2 linked regions of the Bombiscardovia apis genome follow. The protein of the gene in region 1 interacts with the protein of each later gene in a pairwise test. Links are inferred from orthologs where the notes say so. Each region holds a gene or a part of one and is shown in the gene's direction. Other genes may lie near its edges.

Region 1 (12,285 bases):
ATCTTGGTTCATTCTTGTTTATGGGGTCGGTTTGGCCGTTTCTCACTATGTGGACGTAAATGTTGACGCTGCTTGCCGATGGCATACTATAAGGCTCAAGCTATTTTCGAGAAGGAGGTTTTCGTGGCAATGTGGTTTACGCACAGTTTCAGGCGGTTACACGTCTTGCTGCTCAGGTCTAATCTGAAGCAGCAATGAACTGAGCGTCAACGGTTGCACAGATTAGACGAACATCTGGCTGTGCGGCCCCGCGGAGACATACTCAACTTCTCGCCCCCACAGTTTTCAGATTGTGGGGGCTTTCTGTACCGCAACCGGCTACTGAATCCCTGAATTGGTATAGAGGCTGTCCGCTTATGGCGGGCCGAGCGAAAGAACAATATATGAGCAGCACTGAATCTACGAGTACACCCATACCGCACACTGCAGTCCAACAGCCGGTAGTAGCTGTTGGGCTGAAAGCCAAGCTCTACGAAGCCACTATGAATATGCTAAACGGCTTGTCTATTGGCATTATCGTGGCTTTAATTCCCGGAGCCCTGCTCAACAGCTTGCTGAAATACTTAGTACCAGCTGTGCCGCAGATTCAGATCATTTTGACTATGACCGCAATAGCGCAAACCCTTTTGCCTGCCGTGAGTGCTGTATGCGTGGGTATGATGGCCAAATTTACACCCATTCAGACCACTTCGCTAGCATTAGCGGCAGCAATTGGCGCCGGTAATTACCACATGACCCCTAAGGGCATTAGCGTGGCAGGTCCGGGAGATGTGATCAACTTAGCGGTGACTATTGCCGTGGGATACGTTGTAATCCTGCTCTTAGGTGACCTCTTGAAGGCATACACCATCCTCCTGATACCAACTTTGGTTGTGCTCATTGCAGGAGGTGTGGGTCTGCTGACATACACCCCGGTCTCTGCCATCACCCGTTATATCGGTATCGGTATTCACTCCATGACAACTATTCAGCCCATACTCATGGGCACGCTCATGGGCGCTATCTTCGCTTTCATCATTGTGAGCCCTATTTCTTCTGTTGGTATTGCTGCGGCCATTTCTTTGACTGGAATCGGTGCGGGGTCGGCCAATCTTGGTATCGCGGCCGCTGGTTTTGCACTGGCTATTTACGGGCGCAAAGTCAACTCTTTGGGCACCTGTCTAGCACATTTCTTGGGCTCTCCTAAGGTGCAGATGGCTAATCTCTTCACTCGCCCCAAGCTGCTCTTACCGATTTTGATTAATGCAGCCATTATGGGCGGATTGGGAGCAGTTTTCCATGTACAAGCCACGCCTTCGACTGCCGGTTTCGGCTGCATCGGCTTGGTTGGACCCCTAGCTGCTTTGGAAGGCTACGGTAGCTTTAGTGTAGGCAACATTATCCTAATTTCAGTATTATTCGTGATTTTGCCGATAGTCTTGGGCTACGTGAGTGATTATATTTGTACTAAGTTCAAATTCCACAAGCCTCAGTATTACGTGCTTAACTATTCGTGACAACCAGCTGTCTTGATCTGAGTGAACTTCAGATCAAGACGGATATGACAAGAGGCTGTTTGATATCCAACGGTACCAAACAGCCTCTTTATATAACAGCTAGGGTAGTGCACTTACTGAGCTGAGGTGAACTCGATAGTTCCAGCTTCCGCATCCATGCTGTCTACGATGGCGAGAGACTGAATATCATATCCTTCTTCGCGTAGCTTCTTGCCGCCCTCTTGGAACCCCTTTTCTATAGCGATACCAATGCCTTCAATAACGACACCGGCATGGTGGCAGATGTCGATAAGACCATGCAAGGCGTTACCATTTGCCAAGAAGTCGTCAATCAGTAGCACATGCTCGCCCTCGTGGAGGAATCGCTTAGCAACGATAACAGGGTATTCACGCTGCTTGGTGAAAGAGTAAATACTAGCAACATACTGGTCGCCGTCTAGATTGATGGACTGCGTTTTCTTGGCGAACACGACGGGCACATTGCCGAAGTGGCGCGCCGCCATGCAGGCAATACCTATTCCAGAAGCTTCGATCGTGAGAATCTTATCAATATGACGATCAGCGAATAAACGGGCCCATTCAGTACCCATCTGGTCAAAGAGGTCTACGTCGCACTGGTGGTTCAAGAAGGCGTCAACCTTAAGCACATTGCCGGGCTTAACAGTGCCGTCTCGACGGATGCGATCCTCTAATTCCTTCATGGAAGTCCTTCTGATTGTGACCAATAGGAGCTGCACTAAGTTGATAGATCACTCAAAGAGCTAACTACCAATCGTGATGGGCTTAAGCATAGCCTTGCTCTTTGACTTCAACGGCAAACCCTGGAAAGGATGGAATTATTCCCGATTACGCGCGTAGGAGACAATAGTTTTTCTCCCGCATTTTTGGGTTTTGAGCGTTACTATAGAAGTGTCTCAATTGGTCACATGCCCAACGACATGTAACGACTATAAGGAGGACCAGATGAGTGTATTAGATAACGCCAAGGATGCCATGAAGTCGGCCGGGGAGAAGATTTCCGACGCTGCCGAGAATGTTAAGGACAAAATGTCTGACGCTGCTGAGAACGCCAAAGACAAGATGTCTGATGCGACCGACAAGGCTAAGGCAGATGCAAATGTTGGCAAAGCCAAGGTCGAGCAAAGTGCGACCGACGCTAAGAACAAAGCTAAGGAACAAATGAACAAGTAGTTCTTGTTTATTGTTTCGCCCCGGAAGGGTTCATCCTCTTCCGGGGCTTTTCTTTGCCGAGGGTGTGGCAATATGACCTTCGTATGTGCTACAAATGAAAGCCCGGCAGCTTTTACAAGCTACCACTTTGCTGACACCATTAAGCGCGTATTGAGGGGCTCGAAGTGTTTGAAGAAGCAGACATGATCCAACGCAGTGCGGACGACCTTCTGGCTGGTCTCAATCCCCAGCAGTCTCAGGCGGTGCAATATCGAGGCCCTGCCCTCCTTATTGGCGCAGGTGCAGGTTCAGGTAAGACTCGTGTGCTTACCCGCCGTATAGCGTGGATTCTGAGCCAGTTTGGAGCTTGGCCCAGCCAGGTGCTCGCCATTACTTTTACTAATAAGGCCGCTGCTGAAATGAGGGAGCGTCTAGGGCAGCTCATCGGCCCCGTTGCAGAGCGGATGTGGGTTTCAACCTTCCACTCGGCATGTGTGCGCATTCTACGCCGTGATGGCAAGGAAATCGGCCTCAAGTCGGGGTTCTCCATCTATGACTCGGGCGATTCTGAGCGTTTAATCAAACTCATTGGCAAAGATCTTAACGTCGATTTGAAGCGTTATACTCCGCGTAGCATCCTCTCGCACATCTCGGACTACAAAAATAACCTGCAAGGTTGGCAGGAACAACTCAAGACCTTTGCGCCCGATTACAAGCCAGGGCAGAGAGGGCAGCAAATTAGCTCACGCTTTGGCAATGAAGAAGAGCTCTATTCGGTCTTTTACGCTGAGTATGAGTACCGCTTGGGACAGGCGAACGCGGTAGATTTCGATGACTTAATCGTGCGTACCGTAGAGCTTTTGCGGCAATCTCCCTTGGTAGCCCAGTACTACCACCATAAGTTCCGCTATATTCTGGTCGACGAGTATCAGGACACCAACCACGCACAATACGTGCTCTTGCGCGAGCTGGCCGGAGCTGACAGTGCCGAAGAGCGAGCTAAAGCCCAAGAGGAGGCTCAAGCAGACAGGCCTGTAGCAGCTGGTAGGGAAGGTCAGGCTTGGATTACCGTTGTGGGTGATTCCGACCAGTCAATCTACGCCTTCCGCGGTGCAGATATTAGCAACATTCGCGACTTCGAGAAGGACTTTCCGGGCGCGAAAACCATCATGCTCGAGCAGAACTATCGTTCTACGCAAACCATTTTGGACGCAGCCAACGCGGTCATCTCGAAGAACACTTCGCGCACCCCTAAAAAGCTCTGGACAGCGCTAGGCAAGGGTGAGCCCATTGTGGGTTATGCTGCCGATAATGCTCAGCAAGAAGCCGCTTGGATTGGTACCGAGATTGCTCGTCTACGGGCCGAAGAAAGCATCCTCTATTCGGATATGGCTATTATGTATCGTGCCAATGCGCAATCACGAGCCTTAGAGGAAGCCCTCATTAACGCTGGCTTGCCCTACCAGTTGGTAGGTGGCACTAAATTCTACGAGCGTCGCGAAGTCAAAGATGCTCTGGCGTATTTGCATGCTATTGCCAACCCCGATGATGACGTTAACCTGCGCCGTATTCTCAATGTGCCCAAGCGTGGTTTAGGAGCTCGGGCTGAGGCGCTTATCAGCATGTACTCTGATGCTCACAATGCTAGCTTCTGGAGTGGGATTGAGCATTACGAGCAGATTGATGGTATTCCAACACTTACGGCTAAGAAGCTGGAGAGTTTCCGTACTCTCATGCATGAGCTGACGAATTTCGTGTCTGAACATGACAATAAGCCATCCGAAATAGTGGCTGAGGTACTCGATGCCTCTGGCATGCTGGCTGAACTGCGTAAGTCCACTGACCCGCAAGACGCATCCCGAGTCGAGAATCTTTCTCAGTTGCAGTCGGTAGCCGCTGAGTTTGAGCAGAAAACGCCTGATGCCACTCTTGCTGGATTCTTGGAGACTACGGCCCTCGTAGCCGATTCCGACCAGCTGCCGGGCATTAACGAAGAAAGCGGCAAGGTTACCTTGATGACTCTTCACACCGCGAAGGGCTTGGAGTATCCGGTGGTCTTCTTAACGGGTATGGAGCAGGGGACCTTCCCTCATTCACGATCCTTGGAAGACGAGGGTGAGTTGGAAGAAGAGCGTCGTCTAGCCTATGTGGGCATTACTCGTGCCAAGCAGCGCCTATATTTGACTCGTGCTACTGTGCGAGCTCAATGGGGCCAAGCTAATGAGATGCTAGCCAGCCAGTTCTTAGACGACGTTCCTGAGGATTTGATTGATTGGAAACGTCGCCAGTCCAGCGTTGAGCGCATGCAGAGCGGCTGGGGCTCAGGCGGAAGCGATGATGAATTCGGCAGCTTTGAAGACGATGAATTCGGTTCTTCATCTACCTTCGGATCTTCTCAATCTTATGGGCGTTCCAGTTCTTCGAGTTCCTCACGATCTTACGGGACGTCCTATGGGTCGTACGGCTCACGCTCAGGTTCTGCTTCAGGTTCTTCCTATGGTGGATCGTCAAGCTCGCGCCGCTACGGCAGCTCGTCTTCAAGTCGAGGTGGATACTCCAGCAGTTATGGCTCTAAGTCATCAAGCAAGAGCGGCCGAGTTACGACGAAGCGTACACAACCCACAAGGTCTGTGGTAGCTGCGCAGCCATCGGGATCCAAACTTAACATTGCAGACTTCCATCATGGAGATAAGGTCGCCCACGATCAGTATGGTTTGGGCACAGTAATCGACGTGCAAGACAAGGGCAATAACTCTGTCTTAACTGTGGACTTTGGCTCAGACGGTGTTAAACGGCTCATGCTGCGTGTAGCTCCGATCGAAAAGCTCTAAAAACTATGTAGCACTTACAGGGTGCAAGCGCATATAAGAAAAGGGCCGGGGACTGGTTGAACAGTCCCCGGCCCTTTTCTAGCTATAAGAGGCTAAAAGCCCTAACGTGCCTGACGGCGCAGAGTGAAAGCACCGGCTGCGATTAAGAACAAGCCCAAAGCCAAAGCTCCTACACCCAAGACGTTGCTTCCGGTCTTAGCCAACTGTCTACGAGCTGGATCAGCTGTGCTGGCAGAAGGAGAAGCTGTGTTGTTGGAAAGAGTCGAAGGGTCAGAAGCCCTAGGCCCGGTACCGGTCGAAGGATCGACAGGAGCTGCGGCAGAGCTGTTGCCTTCAGCAGGTGCCGTTGCGTTAGGATCGGCAGGGTTTACAGAACCCTTGCCATCTGTGCCAGGCATGATGCCGGCCTGAGCTGCGAGATCGTTGTAGGACTTCTGAGCTGCATCGACAGCCTGCTGAGCGGTAGCAATGTCGGCCTGAGGATTGGTCAGCCAAGTTTCGTATGCCGTAACATCTGCGAAGTAATCGCTGATAGGCTTGATACGAGAGCCTGCCCACACACCCTTAGTTGCCATAGCAGAATAAGTGTGTGCAGAAGAAGAATTCTCATTAGTAGAAAGCATGAAGCGAGCGTTGCTCACCGTGGCCTGAGGAGTCTTGTTGCTGGAACGTTTGAAGCCAGCTGCGGTTGGCAGTTCATCTTCGGTCATAGACGAGAAGTAGAAGGTCTGGCCGTGAGTATTGCCGCCGTAGGTGTTGGGGGAGTTGGTGCGCTGTGCGAAACCGGTGATGTCATAGCTGCCATTGACGATGTTGTCATAGTGACCATGGTTAGTGCCGCCATTTTGGAGGTCAACCTTCTCCTCGTCATACCAGCCGGTGAAAGGATCGGGATAGCTCCAAGACAGGTTTTCTGCAACCTCAAATTGCCTTGGGTGATCAACTTCGCCATTAGGCCAATTGGTTCCGATGGCTGCCCAATCAGTATCAGCCTGAGCCATGGCCATGAGGGTGTCGGAAACCTTGAGCTCACCCTTGCCTTCTGCCTTGCGTAGTTCATTGCACTTTTGCAGGTAGGTGAGTGTGGCCTTCATGTTAGCCATGCTAGTTGCGTCGTCGGCTTGGCCGAGCTTGATGGAGCTTGCGAGCTTGCCATTGACTGCGCTATCGGTCAATACGGAGTATGCGCCGGTTGCACCTACGTATTTGAAATATCCTGCGCTTCCTTGAGCTTGATACTCAGCAGTCTTAGTGCTGGCATCTTGCTTTTGCTTGAGGGTAGCCTTGGCAGCTTCCAGTACCTTGCTGGCAGTGTCAACCTGTGCTTGCAGATCACTGCTGGGAGTAGCGTCTGCGGCCAATGCGGGGGAGACGCAACCAATGAGAGTAGCACCGGCTACCGCGCTAGTGAGCCCTAGCTTGATAAAGCGCACAGACCAATTCCTGCCGTCTGCGTGCTTTGCGGCAGACCTCTGACTCTTGTAATTCATTCTTTTCCTTTCAGACAAAGCTGTCCTATGCACACGAGATGCATATAGCTTCCCCAGCTAGCTATAGATAAGTATAGCTGAGAGGCGTGCCAAACGTTGATATTGTGGATCGAAAAGTGTTGTGTGTCACATATCGGCTACGACTGGGAAGCTAGGAAATGTTCTTCGCTCGGAAGCACTAGGTTAGCAATGACGGCAACCACGAAGGACATAGCTATGCAATTGCTTGCGAAGATGGACTGGAAGAGGGCTGGGAAATTGGCAAAAATGTCGTGTACTTGAGTGAAACCAATGCCGACGGTGAGAGAGAGCGCTGCGATGGTGATGTTGCGCTGGGAGAAGCCTGCTTCCGCAATCATCTGGAAACCAGAGAGGATGATATTGCCGAACATCATGATGGTGCAGCCGCCTAGTACCGCTTGGGGCAGTGAATTAAAGATGGCGGCAATACCAGGCACGAACGAGGCTAATACGAGCAGGAGACCGCCGGAAAAGATGACCTTGCGATTGACCACCTTCGTCATGGCTACCAAGCCAATATTTTGTGCAAACGAAGTCAATGGCAAGCATCCGAACAGACCCGAGATGATGGAGATTGCGCCGTCTCCAGCAATAGCACCGCTCATTTCGCGATCTGTGGGCGTGCGGTCTAAGCCCACGCGGCACAGTGCTGTGGTGTCTCCAATTACTTCGACAGAGGACACTACATAGAGCAGGGCGAAGGAAATGATGGCACCAGCGTCGAACTCAGGTTTGAAGGGCATAGCGTGGGGTAGCGAGACGATTTGTAGATTGTGGAAGCTGGAAAAATCGACCATGTGCATAGCCAAGGCAAGCAGGTAGCCAACAACGAGGCCAAACAATACTGAAAGCTGCTTGGCAGTGCCGCGAGTAAGCAGTTGGAAGGCCAAGCATGCTACGAGTGAGACGCAGGCGAGGGTGAGATTTTGCCAAGAACCAAAGTCTTGAGCGCCAGCGCCACCGCCAAATGATTGGGCGCCAACAGAGAGCAGAGAGAAACCGATAGAGGTCACGACAATGGCCGAGACGATAGGAGGCACAAAACGGCGCCACCAGTTTGCGGTTAATCCCAAAATAAGCTCAACAAAACCACCGGCGATAACGGCTCCAACGACGACTCCATAGCCTTGATGAGACACGATCGCCACAGCGGCAGCCACGTACGTAAAAGAGATACCTGTGACCATGGGGAGCTTGCCACCTACGCGCCACAGGGGGTAGAGCTGGAGACAGGTGCCCAAGCCGGCTACGAGCAGGCCGTTCTGGATTACCAAGGCAGACTCTTCTGGGCTCATGTGAGCTGCCGCTGCTACTAAGAAAATTGGGGCGAGATTGGCTACAAACATAGCCATCACATGCTGGAGCCCAAAGGGTAAGCCCTTCCAAAACGAGATTTTGCCGTCCATGGAGCGTAGAGCGCTCATCGACGCGGCACCCGTGGCTTGATTATTCGTGGATGAAGAATCGGACTGGGCAGATGAAGCTGCTTGATCTGCAGATTGCTGGTTTTTATGCTGATTGACTTCCTGCTGTGGTGTAGTACTCACGCTTGCCTTCTTATGCTCTGAACTCTCTATGTACTGTGCGCTGGTGTGATGATTTGAGGGATTGGTCCGCTAGGAATTTTGGCGCAGCTAGGTGGCGTACACAGGGCCTCCTCTGGACGGGAAATCGGTACTAAGGAACAAGAGAAGGCCATGCATACTTACGCTGCATGGCCTTCTTGATATGAACGGGCGGGGAGTCTCGGAATTCATTGAACGATTGTGGGCACACTGCTCCCGCTGGATTGGCGTATGCGCGTCTGCGTGGCAAATATTGAAGCCGTAGCAGCGAATCACTACGCGAGGGCCAGTGTGCATGAGTCTTTCAACACTCCAAGCATTAGGATGAATAGAATCTGATGGAGATACTCAAGTGGTGTTGGCTTTCGAACGAGTGTCCGTAGTCCAGCTACCTAACAGACAGGTTACTACTGGCGGTAGTCATTGCCCTAGGACTTTGGACAGTCTTGCGTGTCTATGAAAGGTCGGGCATACAAAGTAGTGAGAGCCATAAGAATTGCTGCGGCGAGCATAATTGCTGGCATGGGTAAGTGGTCAATGAGCATCCCATATACAGCCTGGCCCAAGGGCATAGCGGCCATAGCCAGTGCCATTGTAGCGCCTATGACTTTCCCTACTAGCTGAGGCGGGGTCGAGCCTTGCTCATAAGCCAATATGGTGACGGAAATGCACTGTACGCAAGCCATCGCGCCGGCAGTAGCAAGGGTAAGTACCGCGTAAGTAGTTATGGTCGGGGCATGCATGAATAAGGCAAGGGCTGTTGGCAGAAGGCACAAGCTGCTCAAGCCTAGCAAATGCGGAATGTGAGATAAGGTGAACCATTTAGGCTTAAGACTTAAGAGAAGTGCACCTGCCAAACCGCCAGTGGAGATAGCGCCTTCGGTCAAGCCTTGCATTTGATTGCTCAGTCCTAGCAGATGAGTCACTATATAAGGCAACGATACGTTCAGTAGGGCGCAGAAAACGAGGTTGGCAACTGCGATAACAATATTTGCGGCCAATAGCAAGCGTTGAGACAGCAGGAACTTGCCAGCTTGGGCGAAATCGGCCGCGAAACTGGTGAATGGGTTCGACATTGGCGAATGCGTTGAAAGCTGCGGAATATGGATGAAACAGAAAATCCACAGCGACGAAATCAAACAAGCGCCGCAGGAGAGCAATACCACCGCCTTCAAGCCCGCAAAGCCCAGGAGCATGCCAGCAAATACCGGACCGATCATGTTGGTCAAAGAGTTTACTTGAGTGATGAGGGCCGTTGCTCGCTTGAGTCCTTCGCCGCTGGTGCGCTTTGGGTCGACCAAGCAAGGCACGGTAGCTTGAACGATAGGGCTATATAAAGCATGAAAACCGTAGGCCAGCATCATGGTCACTATCGTTATGAGCGTCATACTGCTAGCTGAATAGAAGAGCGCGTAAGAGAGTGCCGCACATGCGCTCGCGGCATCGAGTGCGGCCATAGCCTTGCGCTTGTCGAAGCGATCGGCAATTGCGCCGCCTACTGGTGTGAGAATAACCGACGGAATGAGAGCGAGAGCGGCAACTATTCCATAGAGCGATGCTGAACCGGTTGCATTGAGCAAGTGGAGGGGGAGCGCAAAGGTGAGCGTTACCTGACCGAGGGAAGAGAGAATCTCTGTGAGCAGCAGTGATACGAAAGCTGGGGTAAAGATAGAGGCGGCCGGGTGCTGTGAGGGTGTTGAAGTCATCGCTGTATGACCTTTCATGTGCGTGTGCTCGTTTGTGTTTACATATTTGATATATATACCGACGGTTGGTATGTAAAGCTGCTTATGCTTATCTCGTCCAATATGGCAGGGGATAAGTGGCTGAAGTTTTCCTTACTATAGAGGAGAGGGCTTTATTGGTTGTTGCGGTGGGTTGTACTGGGGCGTGTCTGCTTTGGCTGGGCTTCTTCTGATTGATTCGTGCTGCCATAGGAGGCCAACAAATCACTCAAGCCTCGATCTTCGATTGGTACGCCGAGAGCCCGCAAAATGGTGAAGTAGACATCCGCTCGTGCGTGTAATTCTTCGCTGTTGCCAGGCTGGAAGAGGGGGTATAGCCACATGTTGGACAGCAGCATTTGCACTTCGGCTACTTGCTGGGGGTGTTGTACCTGGAGTGAGCCGTCTTCGTTGCCGCGCTCAAGAATTGGGGCTATGACCTTGGGCGCAGCATCCAGTAGACCGGTAAATTGCATGCCAATGAGTTTGGGGTTGAGTCTGGGGTCGAAGGATGCAATCAGGGGAGCGATAGCTTCGAGTTCTGGTGCAACGACTTGGGTGCTGTGTATGTCTTGCATGCGCTCCAAGCCATTGTCACTTTCGTTTCTTGCTTCGATTTCTTCGCTTGCTTGTTCGCTTGGTTCGTCAGCGTTGCGCTGTCTGGAAGTGTGGCCAGCAACCAATTCTTGGAATTGTGCTTGCCACTTGCTCTGCCGATGAGGGCTGACCTTGGCAAACAGGCGGTTGACTACGGCTTCGAACAAATCTTCCTTTGAAGCAAAGTGGTGGTAGATAGCTCCCTTGCTCAAACCGCCCAGGTTGTTGATGATGTCTTGCATGCTGGTGTTGTCGTAGCCCTTGCTAAGAAAAAGCTCGGTGGCCACGTCGAGTATTGTTTGCACTGTCTCTTCTGGGTGTGCATTGCGAGCCATAGCGCTTCTCTTTTCTTTGTTATAACAGCTAGTTTAGGAGGTTATACCTACTGTTGGTATGTATACTACTGCCGATTGCAGGGGGAATGCAAACTGTTGGTATGTAATCTGAATCTCAGATGCGGATCTTCGTATCCAATCGTGTTTTTAAGTGAAGACGACGAATGGTCTAAGGCTTGTAGTTAAATAGCTCCTTGGTATCTGCATATTCGCAGTTGCCTATCTGGAGTCTCAGCCCATCAACGGGTCGGCGGCCTTAGGGTCGTTCGTGTGAAAGCACGGCCAAGCGTTGGAGAGGCCTGACTCGGCGGTGAAAACCGTCTGCGTTTCAGATAACGACAGAATAGTAAAGGATTAGCAATGACTAACGTTCAGCGCTCCCGCCGTCAGGTTCGCCTGTCGCGCGCCCTGGGCATCGCACTGACCCCTAAGGCTCAGCGCCTGTTCGAGAAGCGTCCTTATGCTCCTGGTGAGCACGGCCGCACTCGTCGTCGTACCGAGTCCGATTACGCCATCCGTCTGCGCGAAAAGCAGCGTTTACGGGCACAGTATGGTGTTTCCGAGAAGCAGCTGCGCGCAGCTTATGAGCGCGGCACCAAAGAGTCGGGTCAGACCGGCGATGCCATGATGCGTGACCTCGAGTCCCGTCTGGATGCTTTGGTTTTGCGTGCCGGCATTGCCCGCACCACTGCTCAGGCTCGTCAGTACGTGGTTCACCGTCACATCATGGTAGACGGCAACATCGTCGATCGTCCTTCTTACCGCGTCAAGCCTGGCCAGACCATTCAGGTCAAGCCCAAGAGCCAGACCACGGTTCCTTTCCAGATTGCAGCCGAAGGCGTTCACCGCGACGTTCTTCCCGCAGTTCCCGGTTACTTGGATGTCGACTTGGCTTCCCTCAAGGCCACGGTTACCCGTGTTCCTGAGGTTTCCGAGATCCCGGTTCAGGTCAACATTCAGTACGTGGTCGAGTTCTACGCCCGCTGATGCGTAACGGCTGAAAAGCCGATACAAACTTCACAACGCTCTTGCGCGAAATATTGCGCAAGAGCGTTG
Region 2 (16,571 bases), 370 kb from region 1 along the record:
CTCGGGAACCACGGCCCTTAAAACCGCCGTGGCCTTGATTTCCGCGATGAGATCCACCCGAATGTCCATAACCTGAACCGCGGTGGTTGCCGCCTTCATGTCCGCGGTTGTTCCTAGCTTCGTCTGCCATATCAATATCCTCAAATCTTCAGGCCTTACACTTCGTGCGCAAGACCTCTGTTACAACGCTATGCTGTTATTAGTTTTCGTACAAAAGATGGGCATTTACTGCTTTTCGAGGGCGCCTAGGGCTTTCTTGCCTCGCCTCACCAAAGCAAAACGGCCGCTCAAGAAATCAGCTTCTTGCAGGAGTTGGTCCTGGTCACTCACGCGCTCATTGTTGAGATAGACACCGCCCGACTTGATAGTCTTGCGGGCCTCGGAAATCGAGCTAAACAAACCAGCCCCTACCGCGGCATCAACTAACCTATCGCCGACCTTTGCTGCAGCGAAGCTCTTGTTGCCCTCGCTGTCGTCAATCTTCAAACCTTGGAGGGCACCCTCAAGCGCATCGGCATCTAAATCAGAGAGCTGGCCGCGCCCAAAGAGCGCACCTGCTGCGTCTACAGCACCTTGGGCAGCCTTGTCTCCGTGAACGTAAGATGTGACTTCCCAGGCCAGAACTCGCTGAGCCTCGCGGGCACCAGGATTGGCATTCACTTCCTCTTCCAAACGCTCAATCTCAGTCTTAGTGAGGAAGGTGAAGGTCTTTAAGAGCTTGACGACTTGGTCATCGGGCTGGTTAAACCAGAACTGGTAGAAGCGGTAAGGCGAGAACATTGTGGGGTTCAGCCAGACAGCATTGCCCTCTGACTTGCCGAACTTCTTGCCCTGTGCATCGGTAATGAGCGGGCTGGTCATGACCTGAACAGCCTTACCACGCACCTTACGAATAAGGTCTAAACCGCTGGTAAGGTTGCCCCACTGATCGCTGCCGCCCAGCTGAAGCTGGCAGTCGTAGCGGTCAAACAATTCTAGGAAATCGTTACCTTGCAAAACCTGATAACTGAACTCGGTAAAGGAGATGCCTTCTTCTGAATTCAGCCTGCGAGACACAGTGTCTTTAGCGAGCATGGTGCCCATGCGGAAGTTCTTGCCAATATCTCGCAAAAAGTCGATGACACTCATGGAGCCGGTCCACTCGTAGTTGCTCACAAAGCGCACTGGGTTAGCGCCTTCAGTAGCTAAGAAACGACCAATTTGCGCTTGAAGCTGGTCCGCCCAAGCTGCCACCGTCTCCTTAGGGTTGAGGGTGCGCTCGCCAGACTGACGGGGGTCTCCAATCAGACCAGTAGCGCCACCAACCAAAGCGATAGGATGATGCCCGGCTGCCTGCAAGTGACGCATGTTGAGCAGCTGCACCAAGTTTCCCACATGGAGGGAAGGCGCTGTAGGGTCAAAACCGCAGTAGTAGGTAACTTCTTGATCGCTCAGTTTTTTGTTGAGCTCAGCTTCATCGGTGCACTGCGCGATGAGCCCTCGCCACTTGAGCTCGTCAAAGAGCGAATCGAAGCCCGCTTCCTTGAAATCAGTGACCTTAGCCATAAGATAGTTACTCCCTATCGAATTCAAATATATATCTAATACGACGGCTTCATTCTCGCAGGTACGGCAGACACAAAACCGCTATTTCGCAGCGGCTTTAGCACCGTTTTCTTGCTTATGCTGGGCCTTGGCAGAAGACTCACCGGAGGTGATATTAATCAGCCACTGAGCCCGCTCCGCTGCTTCTTCGTCGTCGCTGGTAATGACGAGTACGGTATCGTCGCCAGCAATGGTGCCTAATACACCGACTATTGGCTGACGATCGAGCGCGCTTGCTGCGTATTGTGCCGCCCCAGAAGGTGTGCGCACAACTAAGAGATTCTTTGCTTGCTTCACTGAAGTAATCAAGCCCGTCAGCACGCGAGACAAATACTGGTCAGTCTTGCTGGAGTCGGCGGCGTTGGTCATAGCTAAAGACGCCACTTCAAGTAAGCTCTGATCGCCGGAATCGGGTATCCAATAACCGATCGCCCCGTCTGGGTAGCGCATCTTGGCTGCGTGAAGCTCATCGAGATCACGACTGAGCGTAGCCTGAGTCACGACAATATCTTGTAGGGATAGCAGGCGGGCTAGTTCTCCCTGAGAAGTCACTATCCCCTGTCTTACTATTTGACGTACGGCATCGAGCCGGGCGGCTTTATTCGTAGGTCGCATAGGCTTCTCCTTAACGTAAACTGCTCCCCAGTCTACGGGCGTATTTCGACAGCCTTGCGCAAACGGTCAAGCTGCGCAAGTTCCCCCAGTAACACTAGTTACAAAAAGCTCGGGCTACACCAGACAGCTATGCGCTTATCTGGTCGCCTCCAGTGCCGCCCGTATTGGGCATGACCTGCATCATTTGCTGGTAGAGGTCATCAACAGATATGCCAGACATTGCCATCCATAGAATCATCAAGCTGTAGAGCAGGTTAATAACAACTGCTGCCACTGCTAAGCCGAAACCTTTCATGTGGAAGGTGCGGGTACGGTGGATAGCAATAGCACCCATAAAGGCTGAAATCAGCGGTATTGGGAAACAAATGGCCATAATGAGCGAGAGCACAGCGTAAGGATCCCAGTGACCATAGGCAGGATTCTGCTGAGGGTCGTCAAGGTCAATGCCATTGATAATATGCTTGCCCCTGTTGGCTGCTCCCGGATTACTGGCCTGCTGAAAGGGAGGCTGCTGCATATTTCCAGGCTGAGCGTAAGGCTGGTAGCCCTGTCCCTGATTCTGCCCATTTACCTGCTGAGAGCCCGTAGGGATTACCATTGGCTGACCCGGCTGATTGGGCTGAACCGAAGCCGACTGCCCCTCTTGAGGCTGGGCAGCTTCAGGCTCTGGCTGACCAAAAACATAAGGATTCCAACCTGGATACTGGTTGGAAAGCGCGCCGTATTCGGGCTGCGTTTGCTGCCCGTACGCCGGTTGCTGGGGCTCAGTAGAGCCTTGTGCGGCGTTGTAATCGCCAGCTGGTCTGTTCTGCTGAGTATCCGTAGTAGCTCCTTTTGTCTTGCTGAGGCCAGTCTATACCGTCAGGCTCGTAGTTGCGCTCCCAGCGAGGCGGTCTGTTCAACAATCGCCTGGCGAAGGTGCTCGCTGTCCTCTGAAGTAAGTGTGCGGTCTGGTGCTCGGAAAGTCACGGCGAAGGCTAATGACTTAGCACCCTCACCTATCTGATCTCCGGTAAAGACATCGAAGAGCTCGATAGTCTCAAGCATGGGCCCACAGGCCTGCTCAATGGCTGCGGTCAATTGGGCAGCACTCACTGAGTCAGGAACAGTGAACGCTAGATCCTGTTTTACCGGCGGGAAGGTCGAAATGGCCTTTGCCTGCAAGGGCTTAAAGTCGATGTGGTCAAAGACAGCATCAAGATCGAGCTCGAAGGCTGCCGTATGCTCGGGCAGGCCGAGGGTATCCACGATGTGAGGATGAAGTTCTCCAACCACGCCTACCGGTGAACCCCCCATAAAGATTTGAGCCATGCGGCCCGGATGCCATTGGACTGGAACTGCCGCTGGCTCAGGCTGTTGAAACTCATAAGTTGCCCCTAGACGATCCAAGACACGTCGTACGCTCTCAACAGCATCAGACCAGTCAATAGCGCGTTTATCTCCCAGCCAGCCATCTTCAACGGCCAATCCCGAAAGTAAGGCAGCCACATGGAGCTTCTGCTCGGGCAGGCCTGCATCTAGTTGAGCAAGCTGCTCGTCGGTCGGCCGCTGGCCACCAGGGAGAGCTGGAATCGCTGGAGCATTTGGATCGTTCTTGAAAATTGACCCGAGCTCAAAAATACGGACATTTTCATTGCCTCGGCGGATATTTCGCTGAGCGGTATTGGCCAAGGGTAAGAGTAATTCCCGGCGCAAGTAAGGCCTGTCAGCAGCCATAGGATTCGCTAGCTCAACACTGACTGGCTTAATCTCGTCAATGTCGTAGTCGAAGACCTTAAAATCAGCGTCACCCACGAACGGGTAGTTCAACACCTCGGTGAGACCGTATTCAGCTAAGGTATCGGCTACCCAACGCTGACGACTCTGCTCAGGAGTTAATCCAACCGCTCCTGCTACGTGAGGAGAAGGAACGTTGACCGGAATCTGGTCATAGCCCACCAATCGAGCAACTTCTTCGACCAAATCGCAGGGCTGAACTAAGTCCGGCCGCCAGCTCGGTGGAGTGACCCTGAGTTCGTTTTCGCTAACAGACTCGACACTGCATCCGATATCTTCGAGCAGGGCAACGATGGTGTCTCGGTCAGTATCGAGATCTACTAAACGCTTTACAGTGCTCACAGGGAAATCGATTGCAGCCGGCGATTGGGTGCTATCAATATCAATTGCCACCGAATCGGCTTGAGCCTGGCCATACTGAGTTAGCAAATCGACTGCCATTTGAGCAGCTGCCGGCTGTATGGCGTAGTCAACGCCGCGTTCAAAGCGACGAGAAGCCTCAGAGGGCAATTTGTGCCTGCGTGCCGAGCGTGCAATGGAAACGGTGTCGAAGTGAGCAGCCTCAATCAAAATGTTAGTAGTCTCGTCGGTAACTTCGCCGTAGAGACCGCCCATCACGCCCGCTATACCAAGCACACGAGAGCCGCGCTTGCCCTCAGGCGAATCGGTAATCAGTAAGTCCTCAGGACTCAGCTCACGCTCTTTGCCATCGAGGGTAGTCAGGTGCTCACCCTCTTGAGCTCGGCGTACCACAATTGGGCCTTCAATCTTGTCCAAATCGTAGGCATGTAAGGGCTGCCCCAAGTCGAGCATGACATAGTTAGTGACGTCAACAGCCAGAGAAAGCGAGCGCATGCCGGCGCGGATAAGCCTGCGACGCATCCAATTAGGGGTAGCGCTAGCAGCATTGTATCCTCGCACTGCACGCAGATAGTAGCGGTCGCAACCCACCTGGCCGTAGATGGGATTACGGTCGTCAATCTCAACCTGCACGGGAGCTTGGCTCGCGTCAACCTTAGCGTCAATCTTAGCGTTGAGGCTTTCGACTGGGTCTTGGTAGCTAGCACCAGTCGAATGATGGAATTCACGGGCCACACCGCGATAGGACAGGGCATATCCACGGTCTGGAGTGATGTTAATTTCCAAGAGAGGATTGTCGAGATGCAACAATTCCATCGCATCGTCGCCGGGCTTCAACGCTTCATATTCTTTTGGGGTGAACCCATACTGGCGAAGGAGGATAATGCCGTTGTGGTCAGAACCGAGGCCTAGCTCACGCTCAGAAGCACACATACCATCTGAGATATGTCCGTAAGTCTTGCGCGGTTCAATCTTGAAATCTCCGGGCAGAACAGCGCCAGGCAAAGTGACAACCACTTTTTCGCCGGCCGCCATGTTGGGAGCTCCGCAGACGATACCACGAGGAACCTTATGGCCCTCATCGTCTACGGCATTGTATTGCTCACCCACGTCAACATGGCACCAGTTAATGACCTTGCCATTCTTCTGCGGTTCTGGCGTAGCGTCAACTACGTAGCCCACCACGATAGGGCCGGTAACTGAGGAGCGGTGAATCTCTTCCTCTTCCAGACCAACCTGAACCAAATCTTGAGCCAGCTGCTCGTATGACAACTCAGCTGGTACCTGAACGTGCTCCTTGAGCCAATCAATGTCTACCATCGGCATCGCTGATCACTCCCCCATCACAAACTGGTCGCTGAAGCGCACGTCGCCCTCTACCAGGTCGTGCATATCGTTAATATCGTGGCGCAAGAGCAAGGTACGCTCCATGCCCACACCAAAAGCAAAGCCGGAGTATATTTCCGGATCAATATCTGCAGCCCGCAGCACGTTGGGATTGACCATACCGCAGCCGCCCCACTCGATCCAGCCGGGGCCACCCTTCTTATCAGGGAACCACAAGTCCATTTCAGCAGAAGGCTCAGTGAAAGGGAAGTAAGAAGGACGCAAACGGGTACGAGCACCTTCGCCAAACATAGCGACAGCCAACTTATCGAGTACACCCTTCAAGTCGGCCATAGTCAGACCTTTATCTACGGCAATTGCCTCACACTGGTGGAAGACAGGCGTGTGTGTAGCATCGAGCTCATCGGTACGAAAAACGCGTCCTGGACTGGCAATATAGAGTGGCACACCACGATTTATGAGACCGCGCACCTGATCTGTCGAAGTCTGCGTTCGCATCACCAAATTGGACCCCACAAAACCGGCAGCATCCTTGGTTTGATTGCCCTTAACGTAGAAGGTGTCCTGCATCTGTCGAGCAGGGTGGTCCGGGCTAAGATTGAGCGCGTCGAAGTTATACCATTCACTTTCAACTTCAGGCCCAGATGAAATCTGCCAACCCATTGAGACAAAGAAATCCTCAACGTCTTCCATCAGCTTAGCCAGGGGGTGTCGAGCGCCGAGCGGGCGACGCTCAATGGGCAGAGTCATGTCGACCTGCTCGGCTGCCAACTTGCTCTGTTCGGCTTGAGCTTGCAGCACGTTCTCTTTGAGGCCATATGCTCGGCCGAAATCAGCCTTGAGCTTGCCCATAAGCTGGCCAGCACCCTTTTTAGCTTCGGGAGGCAGCGAGCCAATGGCGCGACTGGCTTGGCCCATTGCAGATTCGGCACCCGCAAATTGCGCCTTCAGGGCCTTCAACTCCTCCAGAGTGGAAGCGTTGCGAATTTTCTCAATACCCTCGGCGACCTCGTCGGTGACTGCCGCTGGATCGAATTGCGCATCTGCCAATTTGAGCCCTTTCTACGCGAGCGCGAACCCGCAAAAACTGCTATCTACCAGTCTTTTCGCTGTCTTCACATTCTCCCAAGACGACTCGACATAGCCAGGGAATATAGGAGGACCGCTGCCGACATCGCTAAGTTGAGCGATTCAGCCTTGCCGTATATGGGAATGGAAACGATGCTGTCGCTGCGTTCCAACAGAGCAGTAGGCAGCCCGCGAGCTTCGTTGCCAAAGAGCAGGGCTAGCCCAGATGCTGCTTCTTTACTTTGGGCCAACATATCAGGCAAACTCACCGGAACGCGGTCACTGGTGCCATACACATCTGCAGCTACTACCGGAAGCTGCCTAGTCTGCACCCAAGTGAAGAACTCATCGGTGGAGACCTGAACAACTGGGATATGGAAGATAGAACCGGCAGTAGCCCGCAGGACTTTGGGGCTAAAGGGGTCAACGCAGTCATCTACCAAAAGTAAGGCTTGCAAACCTGCAGCATCGGCCGTGCGGATAATCGTACCCTCATTGCCCGGGTCGCGAACCTGCCACAGGGCTGCAACCTGCACAGATTCTGCCTGTCCAGTCTGATCCTGCGGCAACAACAAACTATTGGCCTGCACTTGCAAATCTTCTAACCTACCTACGGCAACAATCCCCTGTGCATCCTTGCTGATGGCTTGCATAGTGCGGGAGCTGACGTAGTGAATGTAGGCCCGGGGCGCTGCTTTAAGAGCAGAGTTGCGAATCTGGGCTGCTGCGGTCGAAACAGGTTTCATTCCCGCATCCGGCTCGACCTCCACGTAAATGTCGAGCAGGCACTGAGGCTGGCAGGCTACGGCTTCGCGCACACACTGCGGTCCTTCAATCATAAAACGCCCGTAGCGTTGGCGGCGACGGCGCTCACTGAGTTCAGCAATTCGGCGAATACGCTCAGAGCGAGGATTGTCTATAATTTCACGGTATTCAGGCATAGCTTCCACTCTAGTGAGCAGCCAAGCCAAGCAAAACGCAGAGGGAAACTGACCGGCACAACCTTACTTACACAAGGCCAGCGCTCAACGAACAAGCAGATGGAGCAAGCGGTGAGTGTGTGATATCTCACGAAAAGAAGCGGCCCCTTCGCCTTGGCAGGGGGCTGGGCAAGGACTAGGCTTAAAGTACAAGCCAAGTCGACTTGCGTAACGCAGACATGCTGTGCCCTTGCGCGCCGAGCGAAGGCGCTCACACGGCGGCATTTCATACAAGAAGGAGGCGTCATGCCTGTTTATACTTTGCCTGACCTGCCCTATGATTATTCGGCTCTCGAGCCATTTATCTCCGGTAAGATTATGGAACTCCACCACGATAAGCACCATCAGGCTTACGTGAACGGAGCCAACCAGGCCCTGGAGCAAATTCACGATGCAGCTGAGTCCGGCAACGTGGCCCAGTCCAATATGCTCGAAAAGAACCTGGCCTTCAACTTGGCCGGTCACAAGAACCACACCATCTTCTGGAAGAACATGGCTCCGGCTCAAGACGAAGAGCCCACAGGCGAACTCAAGGCCGCTATTGAAGAGCAGTTCGGCAGTTTCCAAGGCTTCCAGACCTACTTCGAATCCATGTGCGCAGGCATTCAGGGCTCCGGCTGGGCCGTACTCGCTTGGGATGCCTTGGGCGAGCGCCTGGTAACCTTGCAAATGTACGATCACCAGGGCAACCTGCCTGTCACTATCTTCCCGCTGGTTATGCTCGATCTTTGGGAGCACGCCTACTATCTGGATTACCAGAACGTGCGCGCCGACTACGTGAAGGCCTGGTGGAACATCGTCAACTGGGAAGATGCTTCCAAGCGCTTCGACGAGGTACGCAACCTGAACACCATTTTGGTAAAGTAAGCACTTCTTTGTCGTTGTAATCAAGTTTTTGCTTGGCTACAGCGCTTATGCAAGAAAGCCGCTCGATGCATATCGCAAAGCATCGAGCGGCTTTTCTGTCTTTTTTCAGTAGGAGGGGCTCCTGAGTTATGCCCTAATTGCCAAAGAAGGAAAAAGTACCAGACCACCAGGCAACGCTCAAGGCCACTAGGGGAACGGCTAGGCAGATGGCAAGGAAGCAGTAATCTCGGGCTCTCACCTGCGAAACACGGGCGTGCGATCGTGGACTTAGCCCACCAAAGCCGCGGGCTTCCATAGCTTCGGCCAGCATGGTTGAGCGCCGGATAGAGAGCACCAGTAGAGCAAATGCCTGTGGTAAGAAGGCTTTGACCTTGCTCTCATCCCCCAAACCTCGCGAGCGCCGGGAGGCAGTGAGTGCTGACCAGTCATCTTGCAGAACTGAGAACAGGCGCATACCTGCTAAACCGCCGTAGACGAAGCGATCTGGTAGGTGGAGCACCTGGCTGAAGGAATCTGCTAAATCCGTAGCATCGATACCGAGCATCATGATGATAGCGGGAATACCAATGGCGAGAATACGCAAGGCTGTGGCTCCTGCAAGCACAGCTGAGCGCTCAGTCACATGCATCAGCCCCCACTGCCAGAGCACCGCGCCACCCGATTTGCCATAGAGCAAGACCGCAATGGCAGAGCCCGGAGCTCCAAGGAACAGCGGCCAAGTAGAGCGCACAATCCGCCAAGGAGAAAAGCCTGCTGCCATCAGCAACACCACTTCGATGCCGAGCGCTGTTAATGCCGAAAGCCAATCCAAACTAAAGAAGAGGGGCAGGGCCAAAACGAAAGCACCAATCAACCGATATGAGGGATTGATTGAGGCGAGATAAGCCGAGCGACTGGCTTGCCGCTGTTCTTCCACTCGCAGGTTCATGGCTTGAACTGGTATATGAGACTCAGCGCTTGTAGAAGAATCTGCAAGCGGTTGTTCAGTGTTTCCCGGTGCCTGCCTTGGCATATCCCAGCTGCCAGAGGAACCTTGCGGCGTGAGTTCTACCACACGCGCCCCTAGGACATGAACCAACTGACGGTCATGAGTAACCACAATCACGCAAATACCATCGCCACGCAGTCCGGCTATCAGCTGTGCCATGCTGGTCCAAGTCAGCCGGTCCTGACCGAAAGTGGGCTCGTCTAGGATGAGTACTTTGGGCGCTGCTGCTAAGGCCGAGGCCACAGTTAGTCGTCGCTTTTCACCGCCAGAAAGCGTATAGGGATTAGCCTGAGCATATTGAAGCAGGTTGAATCGCTTGAGTAGGGCCCGAGCACGTTCCTCGGCCTGCACTTCCTCCATTCCCGTTCGCAAGGGGGCAAGCATGACCTCTTCCAATACAGAGCCGCGCGCGAACTGGTGCTCAGGATTTTGGAACACATAGGAGATGCGACTGGCTAAAATCTTGGAATTCCACTCGAAGGGGTTGCTCGACTGCGCAGCCCCAGAGCCGCTGCCACGCAAAGCCTCAGAAGCTTCCACCTGCCCTGCCAGTGGCTCTAAGAGACCGGCGAGTGTGAGAGAGAGCGTTGACTTACCAGCACCGTTGTCTCCCACCAGAGCGGTAATTTGCCCGGCGTGAAAATCAAGGTTAACGCCCTGGGCAATGGCCTTCCCTGCTCGTCCGATAGCAACATTACGAGCCGAAAGCACCGCAGGCCCATAGCCACAAGCAGCTGAATAGTTGGGCTCGGGTTCGAGCTTGATAGGCTCAACTTGCTTACTGCTGCCAGAGTAGCGGTCAGGTACCCAAATACCTAAAGCCGCGAAATCAATCTGGGAATGAGTAAAGACTTGTTCGGGAGTGCCATCAGCTACGACAAGCGTCTTGCGCAAACCGTTGGGCTGCTCATCACCTAAGCCGAGGACTACAACGCGCTCAATCAAGTCAATCCAAGGCTGAGCCCTGTGCTCGACGAGCACCAGCGTTGAGCCCTGCTCATCAAGCACGTCTTTGACAGCGCCCACGATTTGCTCCACTCCCCTAGGGTCAAGATTGGCCGTAGGTTCGTCGAGTAAAAGCACGCCCGGTCGCATCGCTAAGGCACCAGCTAGGGCCAGTCTTTGCATCTGACCACCGCTCAAATGCGTAACCGACCTATGCAGCTGCAGGTCACTCAAACCTACAGCTGCCATACTTTCCTCCACCCGCTGCCAAATCAGCTCACGGGGCAGGTCCATATTTTCGGGCCCAAAAGCAACGTTATCGCCAACCCTTTGGAAGATGGCTTGAGCATCTGGATCTTGTAGAACTAATCCCACTTGTCCCAGCGACTGGTCAACTGGCTGCCCACCGACCAGAATGCGCCCCTGAGTCAGCCCGCCGTCTGCATCTTCCACGCTGGAAGCAGAGCCGCCGTCGAACCCTTCACTCGCTGAAGCAGATTCGCCCTCACTCGCCCCCAGTAAGCCAGCTGCTCCCTGCAAGAGGGTCGATTTACCAATACCAGAAGCTCCTAAAAGCAAGACCCGCTGGCCAGCAGGTATGCTCAGATCCAAATCATGGACTGCGTAGTAATCTCGTGAAGCATGCTGGTAGCCCCAGCCTTGAAAATCTAAGGAAGCAGGCTGCCCCAAAGAAGATGCTTGATTCACCGGCTTCACACTACCTTTGCGCCAGCAGCAGCACGGGCTATACGGCCCGATTCAAAGTGGTCTAAGGCTCCAGTTTTTGCAATTGCAAGATAGAGATACCAGACCAAGGCACCGGCTATAACAGCACCAGAAATAATCGTTGCAATCACATAGAAAACACCGTACGGACCTACAAGATTGATGGCCTGTAGATGAGTGAAAAAGCTGTAGAGCCAGCAGCCGATGCCAGAGAGCACACCGGAAAGCACGGTAGTTCCAAGATTCCACTTGCGATAAGCGTATATAAGGAAGGCCGCTTCGGCCATCGCGCCTTGTAAGAGACCAATCAGGAAAGTCTCGACTGGCACCCACTGGCTGCCCCAGAGAGATTCTAAAACGGCCGCAACCACTTCTGCGTATACACCAGCGCCGGGCTTACGCACGATAACCAGAGCCAGAGGGCCCGCGAAGAGCCAAAAACCATTAAAGAGTCCACCCAAACCCGGGATTATGGCCTCTAAAATTGGCCAAGGAGCTGCAGAAACTAGGGCAATGAGCCAGTATATAAGAGCTGAGGCCACTCCGATAACTGAAGCGACAGCAATATCTGCTACTCGCCAGCGGAATCTATGGGGCCGAATGCTACTTTGCTTGGGAGTTGATTGACTATTTGGAGCATACTGTTGCGCCATTATTGTGCCTTTCGTCATCGCGCGCTGGACCATCCAGCTGCACACTTGCAATAAGGCACGGGAAGTTAACATCCGTGCGCCGGCATTACCCGGTATACGTTCGTCCGGTTGAGGCTTGGCCTCATCTCAGCCGCGCGCCCCAAGTTTCACCTTGAAGCACGCAGCCCCCGTGTCAATTTCCATCCTAGGTGAAGCCCTAGTCTTAACTCACCCTCGCGGCAGTAGCCACTTGTATTACTTAGATTGCGCCAACTTATCGAGCAGAAGAGCTTCAGTCACAATATTGTGTTCCAAGCCTTTCAAAGAAATCGACTCGTTGGGGCTGTGAGCGTTGGTCTGAGGATCCTCGGGGCCAGTCACGAGCACTTGAGCATCTGGGAAGATGCGCTTAAGTTCGGGAATGAAGGGGATTGAGCCGCCTTCACCCTTGTTGACTGGAGCCACACCGAAAGCCTCTTCCATCGCAGCCTCAGCGTCTTGTACGGCATCAGAACTGGCATCCATAGCCCAACCCATGCCCGTATCAATGGGCTCAACGCTCACCTGAGCGCCGAAGGGAGCATGGGAAACCAAGAAGTCAATGAGAGCTTGCTGGGCTTCACCGGGCTCTTGCGTGGGGGCCGTACGCAAGGAGATACGGAAGCGCGAGGTATCGGCAATCACATTGAAGGAGCCCTCTACCGGGTGAGCGTCAAAACCAATGATGGAAGCGGAAGGCTTGGTCCACATGCGCTCAGCCAAGGAACCGGTACCAGCTAAACGGTAAGAGTCAACGATTCCAGCATCAGCGCGCACCTGAGTCTCTTCCAAATCCCGTTGCAAACCGCCGATGGGCTTGTCGGCCTTGACGCCGGGCACAGCCAAATCACCCTGCTCGTCGTACATGGAAGCAATCAACATTGCAGCGAGCGTATTAGCATCTAGAATCGGGCCGCCAAATTGGCCAGAATGCACCGGGTGTTCCAAGACCTTTACACTCACATCAACATCGAGATTGCCGCGCAGAGAAGTGGTGAGGCTGGGCACATCCCAGGCCCAATTGCCCGAATCGGCCACGATAATAACGTCGGAGGCGAACTCTTCGCGGTGGGCTTCAATGAAGGGAATAAACGAAGGTGACCCCATCTCTTCTTCACCCTCGATAAAGACCTTAATGTTAACGTTGAGATCTTCGCCCAAGGCAGCCAAAGCGCCCGAATGAATAGCAATACCGCCGCCATCGTCTGCTACACCGCGCCCGTAAAGACGTCCGTCCTTTTGCGTCGCGGTGAAGGGGTCGCTCTCCCACTGTCCGTTGTTGGGAGCGGGTTGCACATCGTGGTGCGCATAAAGCAAAACGGTGGGCGCAGATGGATCTACCATCTTGGTACCAACTACCTCGTAAGCACCCGGCGTACCGTCAGGATTGCTGGACTGAACTACGCGAGCATCAACGCCCACCTTTTTCAGCTCATCGGCCACAAATTGGGCCGAACGCTTCATGTGATCGCCGGTGATACCCTCGGCAGAAACGGAATGTAGAGCCACTTTTTGGCTCAACAATGCAACTACACGATCCCAGTCGTGCTGGACCCGCGAACGGATACTTTGAGCGGTTACCTCTGCCATGTTTGCCTCCTTATCAAGACCGCCTTGCGTGGCCCTTTGCGCCCGCGTGCGTCTAGGTGTCACCGTAATCTGTTCGCATGACATGGAAGCTATTTAAGGGCAAGAATTCTGACGAATCAGACACCCAAGCCAGCGCCACTACTCCAAGCCAAGAGAGCAACGGCGAGGGTAAGGGACGTCCAACTCCCAAACGTAAGCAGGCCGAAGAAAAGAACTTGCGCCCTTTGGTTCCTAAGGATCGCAAAGCTAGTCGTAAGGCCGCAAAAGAGCGTATGCGTGCTAAGGAAGACGCGCAATATGAAGCTATGCGCACCGGCGACATTACGAACATGCCCAAGGCTGAGCGCTTACCTTGGCGTATTTACATTCGTGACTACGTTGATGCCCGCTTCGGCATCTCTGAGCTCACCATGCCAGTAATCTTGGTGTTCTTCGTCTTTACTTTGATTGCAGCTTTCTTCTCACAGCCTCTGTATCTCGCAGCTACGATTTTTATTTACGCTTACGCCATTGCCGTAGTGATTGATTTAGCCTTCATGTGGTTCAAGCTCAAGAAGAAACTTATCGAGAAGTACGGCGAGCGCGCTGTAGCTCGCGGTTCCCGTTCGGCTTCCTACGCTTGGATGCGTGCTTGGCAGATGCGCCGTTGGCGTATTCCTAAGCCCAAATACCCCAAACGAGGCCATTGGCCTGAATAAACTCTCGCTTTTGCCCGGCCTTGTCTCTACTATAGAAGGTATGGATACGAGCAAGACGGAGCAGCAAGCAGGTAAGCATTCTTTTAATGACCAAGTTGAGGCAGATAGCTTCGACTTGGTCATTATTGGTTCTGGCCCCGGCGGCTATTCCACAGCCTTACGCTCGGCTCAGCTGGGCGCACGCGTAGCTCTTGTCGAACGTGATTCAGTAGTGGGCGGCACATGCCTCAACCGCGGCTGCATTCCCACTAAAGCCCTCATGACTGCAACTTCGACCATCACAGCCTCGGCCCACGCTCGCGAATTAGGAATTCAAAGCAGCTTCGACGGAATTGACTTCGCCAAGCTAGGAGCCTTCCGCCAGGCAAGTGTCGACGCTATGACCGGCGGTTTATCTGACCTCTTGCAGCAGCGCAAAGTCAGACTTATTCATGGCGAAGGCCGCATCGCCCAAGATGGCCTAGTGGAAGTGACTGGCAGCGATGGCAGCAGTCGCAAACTGCACGCCCGCAATATCGTCATCGCCACCGGTGCCCGCTCTATGGCCTTGCCCAATCTGGCATTTTCAGACGACATTATCGACTCCGACCGAGCGCTCACCTTGGAAAGGTTCCCCCAGCACCCCGTCATTATTGGAGCCGGGGCTGTGGCCGTAGAGTTCGCTTCCATCTGGCAGGCAGCTGGCAGTCAAGTAACGCTCATTATCCGCAAGGATAGGGTGCTCTCTGGTTGGGATCGCAGGACCGGAGTTACCCTGACCCGAGAGCTAAAAAAACAAGGCATTCGAGTCATTACCGGTTCGCAGTGCACTAAGGTAGAGGGAAGTCAGGGCAAGCTCAGCGTGTCGTATAGCTCTCTCGATGATGAAACCGGGCAGACCAGCGAATCTATCAGCGCCGACAAAGTGCTCGTTGCTATAGGCCGCACCCCCAATACTGATAGTGATTGGTTTAAACAAGTTGGAATCGACACCGACGACCACAACCTGCTAGTGACCGACCCTTGGGGCCGCACTAGTGTCAAGGACATTTGGGCCTTGGGAGACATCACACCCGGCTACCACTTTGCCCATCGCGCCTTCGAACAGGGCATGGTCATCGCCGAAAGCATAGCTGGGCTCAAACCCTCTCCTGTCAAGGAAGAAACCATACCACAGGTGGTTTTCTCTACCCCGCAGGCCGCTTGCGTGGGATACACCCGTCAGCAGGCCCAAGCCCAAGAAGACTTGACTCAAGTAGAAGAAACCCCTTACCCCATGCTAGCCAACGCTCGTATGCGTATGAGCGGCAGTGGCGGTTCATTGAGCGTGGTTACCGCTTGCGAGCACAGCAAACCAGGCGAACGCATAGTAGTGGGCGTGCACTTAGTAGCACCCGAAGCCGCTGAACTCATAGCTGAGGCTGAGCAAATTGTGGGCAACCGTATACCCGTGAGTCAGGCGGCCAGACTCATTCACCCCCACCCCACTTTTAGCGAAAGCTTGGGAGAGGCCCTGCTCAAAGCAGATGGTCGCCCGCTGCATATGCGCTAAACTAGTCAACTGGATACAACGCCAATACGGTAAAGGATAGGCATGGCTGAAGAAAGCAAGAAGGTTAAGAAGAAGAAAAAGTCGAGCACACTCTCACAGCTCAAGCAGATTTTTTCCTTCACTTACTCAGAAGACAAGATGCTGCCCTGGCTGATTGCTGGTGCCTTCTTCGTGCCCATCATCGTAGCCATCGTGTGCGGATTCGTCTTTAAGTTCGGCTGGCTCTCTTGGATTATGATTGTCGTTTTGGGCATTATGGTGGGCGTTTTGCTGGCTATGATGACCCTGACTCGGCGCTCAGACTCGGTAGGTTACCGAAAGATGGACGGACGGCCAGGAGCTAGTGCCGCAGTCTTGTCTAATATTTCCAAGGCTGGATTCACCTTCCCCCAAGAACCGGTTTGGATTGACCCAAAGACCAAGGACGCCATTTGGCGCGGAACTGGTCGCTCGGGGATTTTCTTGATTGGCGAAGGCGATTATGGGCGCGTGATGAAGGCAATGGTTCGCCAAGAAGAAGAGATTAACCGCATTACTCGCGGCTCTGCTATTCCTCTCTACAAAATCAGCGTGGGTCACGGAGACAACCAAGTACCACTGGAGAAGTTGCAAAAGACGGTAATTCGTAAGAAGGTCAAGCTCACCCCTACAGAGCTGGACCAGCTCAAGGGCCGTTTGAATACCTTGCAAATGCGGCAGAATGCTCTAAACATGCCCAAGGGTATTGACCCCACCAAGGCTCACATGTCTCGCCGAGCTTTGCGAGGTAAGTAAACAGTCATTCTGAGCTGCAAGACGCATTTAAGCGCTTATACGACTGGCAGG

Evidence for each region.
Region 2: the proteins of R8377_RS03365 (region 1) and lpdA interact in binary tests that used the Escherichia coli proteins (3 or more experiments, as listed by UniProt). The link is inferred for Bombiscardovia apis from one-to-one orthologs.

The regions. Positions count from the first base shown.
Region 1 is NZ_AP026800.1:885,037-897,321, forward strand. The notes cover bases 2,529-5,697. They hold R8377_RS03365 (UvrD-helicase domain-containing protein), read left to right. Parts: upstream 2,529-2,851; coding sequence 2,852-5,497; downstream 5,498-5,697. Other genes in these bases: R8377_RS03360 (hypothetical protein), read left to right, coding at 2,529-2,687; R8377_RS03370 (CAP domain-containing protein), read right to left, coding at 5,599-5,697. Outside these bases: R8377_RS03350 (PTS sugar transporter subunit IIC), read left to right, coding at 384-1,496; R8377_RS03355 (xanthine phosphoribosyltransferase), read right to left, coding at 1,610-2,197; more of R8377_RS03360, read left to right, coding at 2,460-2,528; more of R8377_RS03370, read right to left, coding at 5,698-6,987; R8377_RS03375 (nucleobase:cation symporter-2 family protein), read right to left, coding at 7,125-8,432; R8377_RS03380 (MFS transporter), read right to left, coding at 9,002-10,297; R8377_RS03385 (TetR/AcrR family transcriptional regulator), read right to left, coding at 10,432-11,229; rpsD (30S ribosomal protein S4), read left to right, coding at 11,590-12,216. UniProt on the Escherichia coli protein: A helicase with DNA-dependent ATPase activity. Unwinds DNA duplexes with 3'-5' polarity. Translocates on single-stranded DNA with 3'-5' polarity. Initiates unwinding more efficiently from a nicked substrate than double-stranded DNA.
Region 2 is NZ_AP026800.1:1,240,265-1,256,835, forward strand. The notes cover bases 13,533-16,500. They hold lpdA (dihydrolipoyl dehydrogenase), read left to right. Parts: upstream 13,533-14,255; coding sequence 14,256-15,746; downstream 15,747-16,500. Other genes in these bases: R8377_RS04960 (DUF3043 domain-containing protein), read left to right, coding at 13,595-14,215; R8377_RS04970 (DUF4191 domain-containing protein), read left to right, coding at 15,789-16,500. Outside these bases: R8377_RS04900 (helicase), read right to left, coding at 1-130; tyrS (tyrosine--tRNA ligase), read right to left, coding at 226-1,545; R8377_RS04910 (arginine repressor), read right to left, coding at 1,627-2,199; R8377_RS04915 (hypothetical protein), read right to left, coding at 2,327-2,797; R8377_RS04920 (hypothetical protein), read left to right, coding at 2,797-2,970; pheT (phenylalanine--tRNA ligase subunit beta), read right to left, coding at 3,061-5,655; pheS (phenylalanine--tRNA ligase subunit alpha), read right to left, coding at 5,668-6,732; R8377_RS04935 (TrmH family RNA methyltransferase), read right to left, coding at 6,798-7,691; R8377_RS04940 (superoxide dismutase), read left to right, coding at 7,977-8,597; R8377_RS04945 (ATP-binding cassette domain-containing protein), read right to left, coding at 8,731-11,238; R8377_RS04950 (ECF transporter S component), read right to left, coding at 11,244-11,909; R8377_RS04955 (dipeptidase), read right to left, coding at 12,144-13,517; more of R8377_RS04970, read left to right, coding at 16,501-16,520. UniProt on the Escherichia coli protein: Lipoamide dehydrogenase is a component of the glycine cleavage system as well as of the alpha-ketoacid dehydrogenase complexes.